DNA from 2 places in the Bradyrhizobium sp. 25ACV genome. Region 1 is predicted to be linked to the other one. Evidence: predicted binding sites of a transcription regulator. Region 1 holds the regulator's gene; the other holds the start of a gene.
What was found. Region 1 encodes LexA, which represses DNA repair genes until DNA is damaged. Its sites were predicted from a motif close to TGTTCNNNNTGTGTTCNG; they were not measured.
Positions count from the first base shown of each region.

Region 2: a site for LexA is predicted at 2,555-2,572, ahead of RAD04_RS19760 (DNA recombination protein RmuC). Genes of this name have one in related genera too.

Region 1 is NZ_JAVAYO010000006.1:54,602-58,788, forward strand. Features, by position in the region: gene RAD04_RS15390 (hypothetical protein) at 1-33, shown strand, start outside; gene RAD04_RS15395 (molybdopterin molybdotransferase MoeA) at 261-1,472, shown strand; gene lexA (transcriptional repressor LexA) at 1,649-2,350, shown strand; gene RAD04_RS15405 (hypothetical protein) at 2,927-3,361, shown strand; gene RAD04_RS15410 (GAF domain-containing protein) at 3,567-4,187, shown strand, end outside.
Region 2 is NZ_JAVAYO010000008.1:74,704-78,890, forward strand. Features, by position in the region: gene RAD04_RS19755 (AmpG family muropeptide MFS transporter) at 1-1,126, opposite strand, end outside; gene RAD04_RS19760 (DNA recombination protein RmuC) at 1,327-2,523, opposite strand; gene def (peptide deformylase) at 2,695-3,219, shown strand; gene fmt (methionyl-tRNA formyltransferase) at 3,361-4,187, shown strand, end outside.

The DNA of each region.
Region 1 (4,187 bases):
GACGACGGGCCGGACCGGCCGAGCGGGAGTTGAGCGATGTTGGCCGTGGCACTCGTCATTCTCGTCCTCACCATGGCCACCCTCCTGCTGATCGGTCTCGTTCTCTGGATCATGCCACGCCAGGCCTGAGCCTGCCTTCCATCCAGGGCTGAAAGCGGCAGGATAAATCGTGCCCGCTCCGCAATTTTGCCTCTGCTCCCGCGCTCGGTTAGAAGACTGTCGGAACATTTCGTCCGAACGTGCCGAGCAGGAGTTTCGCCGTGGCCTTGATGCCGGTTTCCGACGCCCTTGCTGCGGTGCTGGCGGGTGCAGCGCCGCTGCCTGCAGAGACGGTTTCGCTCGACGAAGCCTACCATCGCGTGCTCGCGCAGGACGTCGCTGCGCGGCGCACCCAACCGCCCCAGGCGATGTCGGCGATGGACGGCTATGCCGTGCGCGCGGCCGATGCGGCGACAATCGATTCAAGGCTGATGATGATCGGTGAGGTCGCAGCGGGCCGTCCGTTCGCGGGAAAGGTCGGCGCCGGCGAAGCCGTGCGGATCTTCACCGGGGGCGTCGTTCCCGACGGCGCCGATGCTGTCGTGATCCAGGAGGACACGATCGCCGAGGGCCAGCACATAACGATCAAGGAAGCCGCGATCGTGGGTCGGCACATCCGCCCCGCCGGCGTCGATTTCCGCGAGGGCGACGTTCTCCTGTGCAAGGGAACCCGTCTGACGGAGCGCGATCTCGCCCTCGCCGCTGGAATGAATCACCCGCTTCTCGCCGTCTGCCGCCGTCCGAAGGTCGCGATCCTCGCCACCGGCGATGAACTGGTGATGCCGGGCTCAACGCCCGGGCACGGCCAGATCGTCTATTCCAACGGCTATGCCCTGCACGCGCTCGCCCGCAGCGAGGGCGCCGAGACCATCGACCTCGGTGTTGCCGCCGATACGCTGGAGGCCACCACCGCCGGCATCCGCCGCGCGCGCGAAAGCGGCGCCGACGTCCTGGTTACGACCGGAGGCGCATCGGTCGGCGACCACGATCTGGTCCAGCAGGCGCTCAAGGAAGAAGGCATCGCGATGGCGTTCTGGAAGATCGCGATGCGGCCCGGCAAGCCGATGATGCACGGACGGTTAGGGACGATGGGCGTCATCGGCCTGCCCGGCAATCCCGTATCGTCCTATGTCTGCGCCTTCCTGTTCATGGTGCCGCTGATTCGCGCGCTGTCGGGCCGTTCGGTGATTCATCACCATCGCGAGCGCGTCGTGCTGGGCCGCGATCTCAGCGCCAACGACCAGCGCGAGGATTATCTGCGCGCGCGCCTGGAAAAGCGCGACGATGGCACGCTCGTCGCCCTTCCCGTCAGCCATCAAGACTCCTCTCTGCTTGCGAATCTTGCTGCAGCACAGGTACTTCTCGTGCGCGCACCGTTTGCGCCAAAGGCCGAGGCCGGCAGCCCCTGCGAGATGCTAAGGCTCCCCGTCTGACCTGCGCGGCCACACGCATTCCGCGAGCTTCGCTCTGTTCACGGTAAATTAAGCAGTTGCGGAACATGTATCGAACATATAGTGTCCGTTCATGATTTGTTTCGAGGATGTAGCGGCTTATCGCTGAATTCATCGTCTCGGAATCGAACGACATCAACCGGGGGACTTTGGTCGAGATGTTAACGCGCAAACAATACGAGCTTCTGCGGTTCATCAGCGAACGCTTGAAGGAAAGCGGCGTGCCGCCGTCCTTCGACGAGATGAAGGATGCGCTCGATCTGCGCTCGAAGTCAGGCATCCACCGCCTGATCACCGCGCTCGAAGAGCGCGGCTTCATCCGCCGCCTGCCCAACCGCGCCCGGGCCATCGAAGTGATCAAGCTGCCGGAGCTCCAGGCTGCCGCCGGCAACCGACGCGGCTTCACGCCAAGCGTCATCGAGGGCAATCTCGGCAAGGTCCGCGCGAGCTCCAGCGCGTCCGCGGACGAGGGCGAGCGGCCCGTTGCGGTGCCGGTGATGGGCCGCATCGCGGCCGGCACTCCGATCGAGGCATTGCAGACCCGCAGCCACACCATCAGCGTGCCGCCCGACATGCTCGGCTCCGGCGAGCATTACGCGCTCGAAGTGCGCGGCGATTCCATGGTCGAGGCCGGCATCCTCGACGGCGACATGGCGTTGATCCAGCGCAACGAGAGCGCCGATACCGGCGACATCGTGGTGGCGCTGATCGACGACGAGGAAGCCACGCTCAAGCGTTTCCGCCGCCGCGGCGCCTCGATCGCGCTGGAGCCCGCCAACGCCGCTTATGAGGTGCGCATCCTGCCGCCGAACCGCGTGAAGATTCAGGGCAAGCTGATCGGGCTTTATCGCAAGTACTGATACCGGAACTACTCATACCGGAAGTACTCAGCGCCTCGCGCGCGCCTTCGATCGGCATCGCCGATCAGAGATTGGAGCGGATGATGGTCCGCTCCGGCTGGATAGTCTTTCTGGTACTGCACAGATTATCTGGCCCCTCCTTGTCCGCGACATCCCCGGCAGGCCGCGCGAAGCAACATCGCTTCGCGGCCTTTCGAGGTCGAGGGGGACAGCCCGAATGCGCCAGATCGTTTGAGCGCAACCGCAGCAACGCTGGGCGCGTCATCATGTCGGCCAGGACACGGCCGTGATCTAGAAAATCCGCAACGACCGCGATGCAGCGCGTACACAGCCGAGCTGGCGATACTCGGGCTGGCTGGTTTCGCCGGTCGTTGACGCGCGCCTGCCAAATGCACGGAAGCCGACTTTGTTCCTATCGAATTCGGAAAAGATGGAAAAGATAATGTGATCGGGGCTCGCGGATCCCAGCCGCAGATTTGCCTACAACCAAGCAGACCGTCACGTGCTTCCACTCTGGTAGGGGCCTGCGCCTCCGAAAGAGGTGCGGGTCGCTATCTCTGCATTGAGGAGCACCCGATGTGTGACTACAGCCTGCATGCCGTCGCGACGCGCCCCGCAGAAGTCGGCGAGACGATCGTCACGACAACATTCCGCGGCACCTCGACGCGCGGCTTCGCCTCCGAAGCCGATCTCTCCGTCGCAGTCTGCCTGCTGCCGGGAACGGAGCTCGCTTTCGCCGACAACGTCCGTTACGACAACCGCTGGATCTGGACGCGCACCGTCAACTCCCGCGTCGGCAAGTTCGGCAAGATCGATCCGCACATTCCCGATCGCCATCATGATGCGATCGAATTCCCGGACGGCAAATCCGTGCTGGTGACGCAGCTCGTCGAAGGCCAGCGCGCAACCGTGCTGCAACTGCCCGTGACCCAGCCGATCGGCGAGCGCGAGCACAAGCCGCAGATCATCGCCGACAGTCGCCCGACGGTCACGCGACTGCCGATCGGCTGACGCCCTCCGGCCGACGGGTCGAGGGCCAGGATTGAAATGCCGTCGCCGGCCGAGGCCGGCGAGCCCGGTGGGTTTTTGTTTCACGAAATTCGAGCGGCGAACCTCGTCGCCGCACGAAGTTTGGGCCGTCCTGCCTGAATTTTGAACCTCCGCTCCGCAGCCAAATGACCGATGCTGTCGTGGTTTGAGGCGGCGGACACGCTCGATGAAAACCTTCATTCGCGTCGTTGAACTCTGGGTGCCTGACCGGACGCGCATGCGGCTGGAATTCGGCGGCGGCCTCTACGATGAAGGGCTGTCCGCGTTCAAGGCCTTCAGCGAAGAGCTGAACTTCGGATATGACGAGGGGCTTCCAGGCAAGGCCTGGGCCTGCGGCCATCCAATCATCCTCACGAAATTCGCCAACTCCTATTTCAAGCGGACCGATCAGGCCGTCGCGGCCGGCCTCACTTGCGGCGTGGCGGTGCCGGTGTTCGCAGGCGAATTCCTGCAAGCCGTGATGGTGCTGTTCTGCGGCGGCGACGAGGCGCATGTCGGCGCGATCGAACTCTGGCACAACGATCCTGATCTCTCCCACGAGATGGGCCTCGTCGACGGCTATTACGGCGCAGCTGACATGTTCGAATTCAACTCCCGCCACACCAGATTTCCTCGCGGCTTTGGACTGCCCGGACGCACCTGGAAGGCTGGCCTGCCGCTGATCATCAAGGACTTGCACGACGCCAAGAGCTTCCTGCGCTGGGAGGACGCAGCCAAGGTCGGGATCAATCTCGGCGTCGGCGTGCCCTACCGAACCGGCACCGACCAGACATGGGTCCTGACTTTC
Region 2 (4,187 bases), on a different contig from region 1:
CCACGAAGATCACGGTGCCGATGGCGCTGGTGAAGTTCTCGGCGCAGATCGCGAGCGCCAGCGCCCATTGATTGGTGCCGACCACTGCGAGCCAGGCAAAGGACAAATTGGCCAGCGCCTGCACCACGCCACCGATCCAGAGCGACATTGCCAGCGGATAGCGCCGCGCGACGAAACCACCGGCAAACCCGCCGATCAGGGTCGCGGCGAGGCCGACGCCCTTCACGATCGCCGCATAGTCGTTGCGGGTGAAGCCGAGGTCGATCACGAACGGCGCCGTCATCGTGCCCGAGAAGGCATCGGTGAACTTGAACAGAACGACGAAGGCGAGCGCGGCGAGTGCGTCCTTGCGCGACAGGAATTCGGAGAACGCGCCGATCGCCGCGCTCAACACACGCGCAAATGCGGTCTCGGTTTGTGTCGCAGCTTCCGCCTGTGCGGATTGCGGCGGCTCGGTCGCGGCCAGCGCGGTGATCGTGCCGATCAGCACCATCGCGGCCATCACCACATAGCCCCACATCCACGCCGAGGTGCGGGGTATGCCGGTGCCTTCGAAGCCCGAGACGATGAACAGCGCGCCCGCGGTCGAGACCAGCATTCCGATGCGATAGGCCGCAACGTAAGCCGCCATACCGGCAGCCTGCTCGCTCTCCGGCAGACTCTCGACGCGGAAGGCGTCGACCACGATGTCCTGCGTCGACGATGTCGTCGCCACCAGCAGTGCGCCGAGCGCGACGTAGAACGGCGAGCTGGCCGGGTCGGTCATCGCCAGCAGCAGGATCGCGACGATCAGGAGAAGCTGCGAGAACAAAAGCCAGCCGCGCCGCCGCCCGAACGCCCGGGTGAACAGCGGCACATGCAGCGCATCCACCAGCGGGGCCCACAAGAATTTCAGCGTGTAGGGCGTGCCGACCAGCGCAAACAGCCCGATGGTCTTCAGGTCAACCCCGGCCTCGCGCATCCACACCAGCAGCGTCGAGCCCGACAACGCCAACGGCAGGCCGGAGGAGAAGCCGAGAAACAGCACGATCAGCACCCGCGGCTGCAGGTAAACGGCAAGGCTGTCGCGCCAGGAGGCGGCGGGGGCGGAGGTCGCGGCGGGGGAGGTCGCGTCGGGAGCGGTCATGGGGCGGTGTTAGCAGATTCTGGCCGTGATGCCTCGTCTCCCTCTCCCCGTTCTTACGGGGAGAGGGCGGGGTGAGGGGCCTCTCTCCGCGGATGAAGTCGCGGAGGGACCCGTACCCCCTCACCAGGATCGCACCGGACGATGCTTTGCATCGCCGAGGCGATCCGACCTCTCCCCGCAAGCGGGGAGAGGTGAAGATGTCACTCCCCCGCCTGGAGCTTCCGCGGGAACAGCTCACCCGCGCCCGTCGCCACCAGCCGCGGCCCTTCCGCATCGCTCTTGCTGAAATCGAGCTCCTCGATGCGTCCTGCGCGCTTTTCGATCTTGTCGGCGGAGATCAGGATCTGGCGGACGTCCTCGTTCGCGTCGGAAAAGTGTTTCTGCAATTTGACCACGCGGTCGCGAAGGCGGCCGAGATCGTCGCCGAGCTTGATCACTTCGGTCTGAATCTGGTCGGCGGCATCGCGCATGCGCGCGTCCTTCATGATCTGCTGCATCACCTGGATCGCGAGCATCAGCAGCGAGGGCGACACCAGCACGACGCGGGCGCGATAGGCCTTCTGGATCACGTCGTCGAAGCCGTCATGGATCTCGGCGTAGACCGATTCCGACGGCACGAACATCAGCGCCATCTCCTGGGTCTCGCCGGTGACGAGGTATTTTTCCGCGATGTCGCTGACATGCTTCATCACGTCGCCGCGCAACCGCTGCGTGGCAACGCGCCGCTCCTCGTCGGTGCGGGCGTCGTGCAACGCCGTCATCGCCTCCAGCGGAAATTTCGCGTCGATGCAGAGCGGGCGCTGGTCGGGCAGGAACACGACGCAGTCCGGCCGCTTTCCCGTCGAGAGCGTGAACTGGAACTCGTAAGCGCCCTTCGGCAGACCGTCCTGGACGATCGCCTCCATCCGCGCCTGGCCGAAGGCGCCGCGCGACTGCTTGTTGGCGAGCACGTCGCGCAGGGTCGTCACCTGGGTGGTGAGATCGGTGAGGTTCTTGTGGGCGCTGTCGATGATGCCGAGCCGCTCGTGCAGCGCGCGCAGGCTTTCCATGGTGTTGCGGGTCGAGTGCTCCATCGATTGGCCGACGCGATGGGTTACCGAATCGAGCCGCTCGTTGACCGCGCGCGCCATCTCGGCCTGGCGTCCGGCCAGCGCCTGGGTCATGGCGTCGACCCTCCCAGAGGATTCGCTCTGGGCGCGCAGCACCTCGCTGAGGCGCTCCTCGAGCTCGTCGGCCCGGATCGCATGCGCCATCGCGAGTTCCGCGCCGCGCCGGCCCGAGCGGGCGATCACGACGGCAATTACCACCAGGAGGATGAGGACGAGGGCGCCGAAGCCGATCAGCGCATCGATCGTGCGCACCGGCCAGTCGCCCAACATGAAAATGATCTCGTTCATTCCGCCCTTCTAGCCGATTCGCTGGACTCCCGCGAACGAAGAGGGAACGGCGGCGGTTAACGACCCCCTAATTTTTATGGTTAACGAAAGCTGAAGTTTTATGGTTAGCGGGAGGTTGACGAGGTTCCTCTCCGCATTGACCGCATCCGGCATGGGGCTTAAATCGCGGCTATGGCCCTCAGAGAAATCATCATCCTGCCCGACAAGCAGCTGCGTCTGGTCTCCAAGCCGATCGAGAAGGTCACGCCGGAGATCCGCAAGCTTGCCGACGACATGTTCGAGACCATGTACGACGCGCCCGGCATTGGCCTCGCCGCGATCCAGATCGCGCAGCCGCTGCGGCTGATCACCATGGACCTCGCCAAGCGCGACGAGAACGGCGAGACCACGCCGCTGCCGCGCGTCTTCATCAATCCCGAGATCGTCGCCTCGTCCGAGGAACTGTCGGTCTACGAGGAAGGCTGCCTCTCGATCCCCGAATATTACGAGGAGGTCGAGCGCCCTGCGAAGGTGCGCGTGCGCTTTACCGATCTCGACGGCAAGGTGCACGAGGAGGACGCCGAAGGCCTCTATGCCACCTGCATCCAGCACGAGATCGACCACCTCAACGGCGTCCTGTTCGTCGACTATCTGTCGAAGCTCAAGCGCGACCGCGTGATGAAGAAGTTCGAGAAAGCCGCCAAGCGCGCGGAGTGAGTAGAGCTCGGCTCTCTCACGTCGTCATGGCCAGGCTTGACCCGGCCATCCACGCCTTGCTTGCTTTGTCGCCAAGACCGTGGATGCCCGGGACAAGCCCGGGCATGATGGGGAATCAGAACTCTCACCGAACGCAGCCACATGCCCCTCCGCCTGATCTTCATGGGCACGCCCGATTTCTCCGCGCCGACGCTGCTCGAACTCGTCGCGCATGGCCACGAGATCGTCGCCGTCTACACCCGCGCGCCGAAGCCCGGCGGGCGGCGCGGCCTGCAATTGCAGCCGACGCCGGTCGAGGAGGCTGCGCGAAAGCTCGGCATTCCCGTGCTGACGCCGAAGACGCTAAAGACCCAGGAAGCGCTCGACGAGTTCAGCGCGTTCGACGCCGATGCCGCCGTGGTCGTCGCCTATGGCATGATCCTGCCGCAGGCGGTCCTCGATGCGCCAAAACTCGGCTGCTACAATCTGCACGCCTCGCTGCTGCCGCGCTGGCGCGGCGCGGCGCCGATCAACCGCGCCATCATGGAGGGCGATGCCGAGAGCGGCGTGATGGTGATGAAGATGGATGTCGGTCTCGACACCGGCGATGTCGCCATGGCCGAGCGCCTCGCAATCACCGACAACATGACTGCACTCGATTTGCACGATCGTCTCTCCCGCCTCGGTGCCGATCTGATGGTGCGGGCGATGGCCGCGCTCGCCCGCGATGGGCTTCAGCTCAAGAAGCAGAGCGAGGACGGCGTTACCTATGCCGCCAAGATCGACAAGGCGGAGGCGCGGATCGACTGGAGCAAGCCGGCGCGTGCCGTGCTGCGCCACATCCACGGCCTGTCGCCGTTTCCCGGCGCCTGGGCCGAGCTTGCCGGCGTCAGCGAGAATGCGCGCGTCAAGATCCTGCGGTGTGAATTGGCGAAGGGGTCGGGCGCGCCGGGCGAGGTGCTCGATGACAAGCTCACCATCGCCTGCAG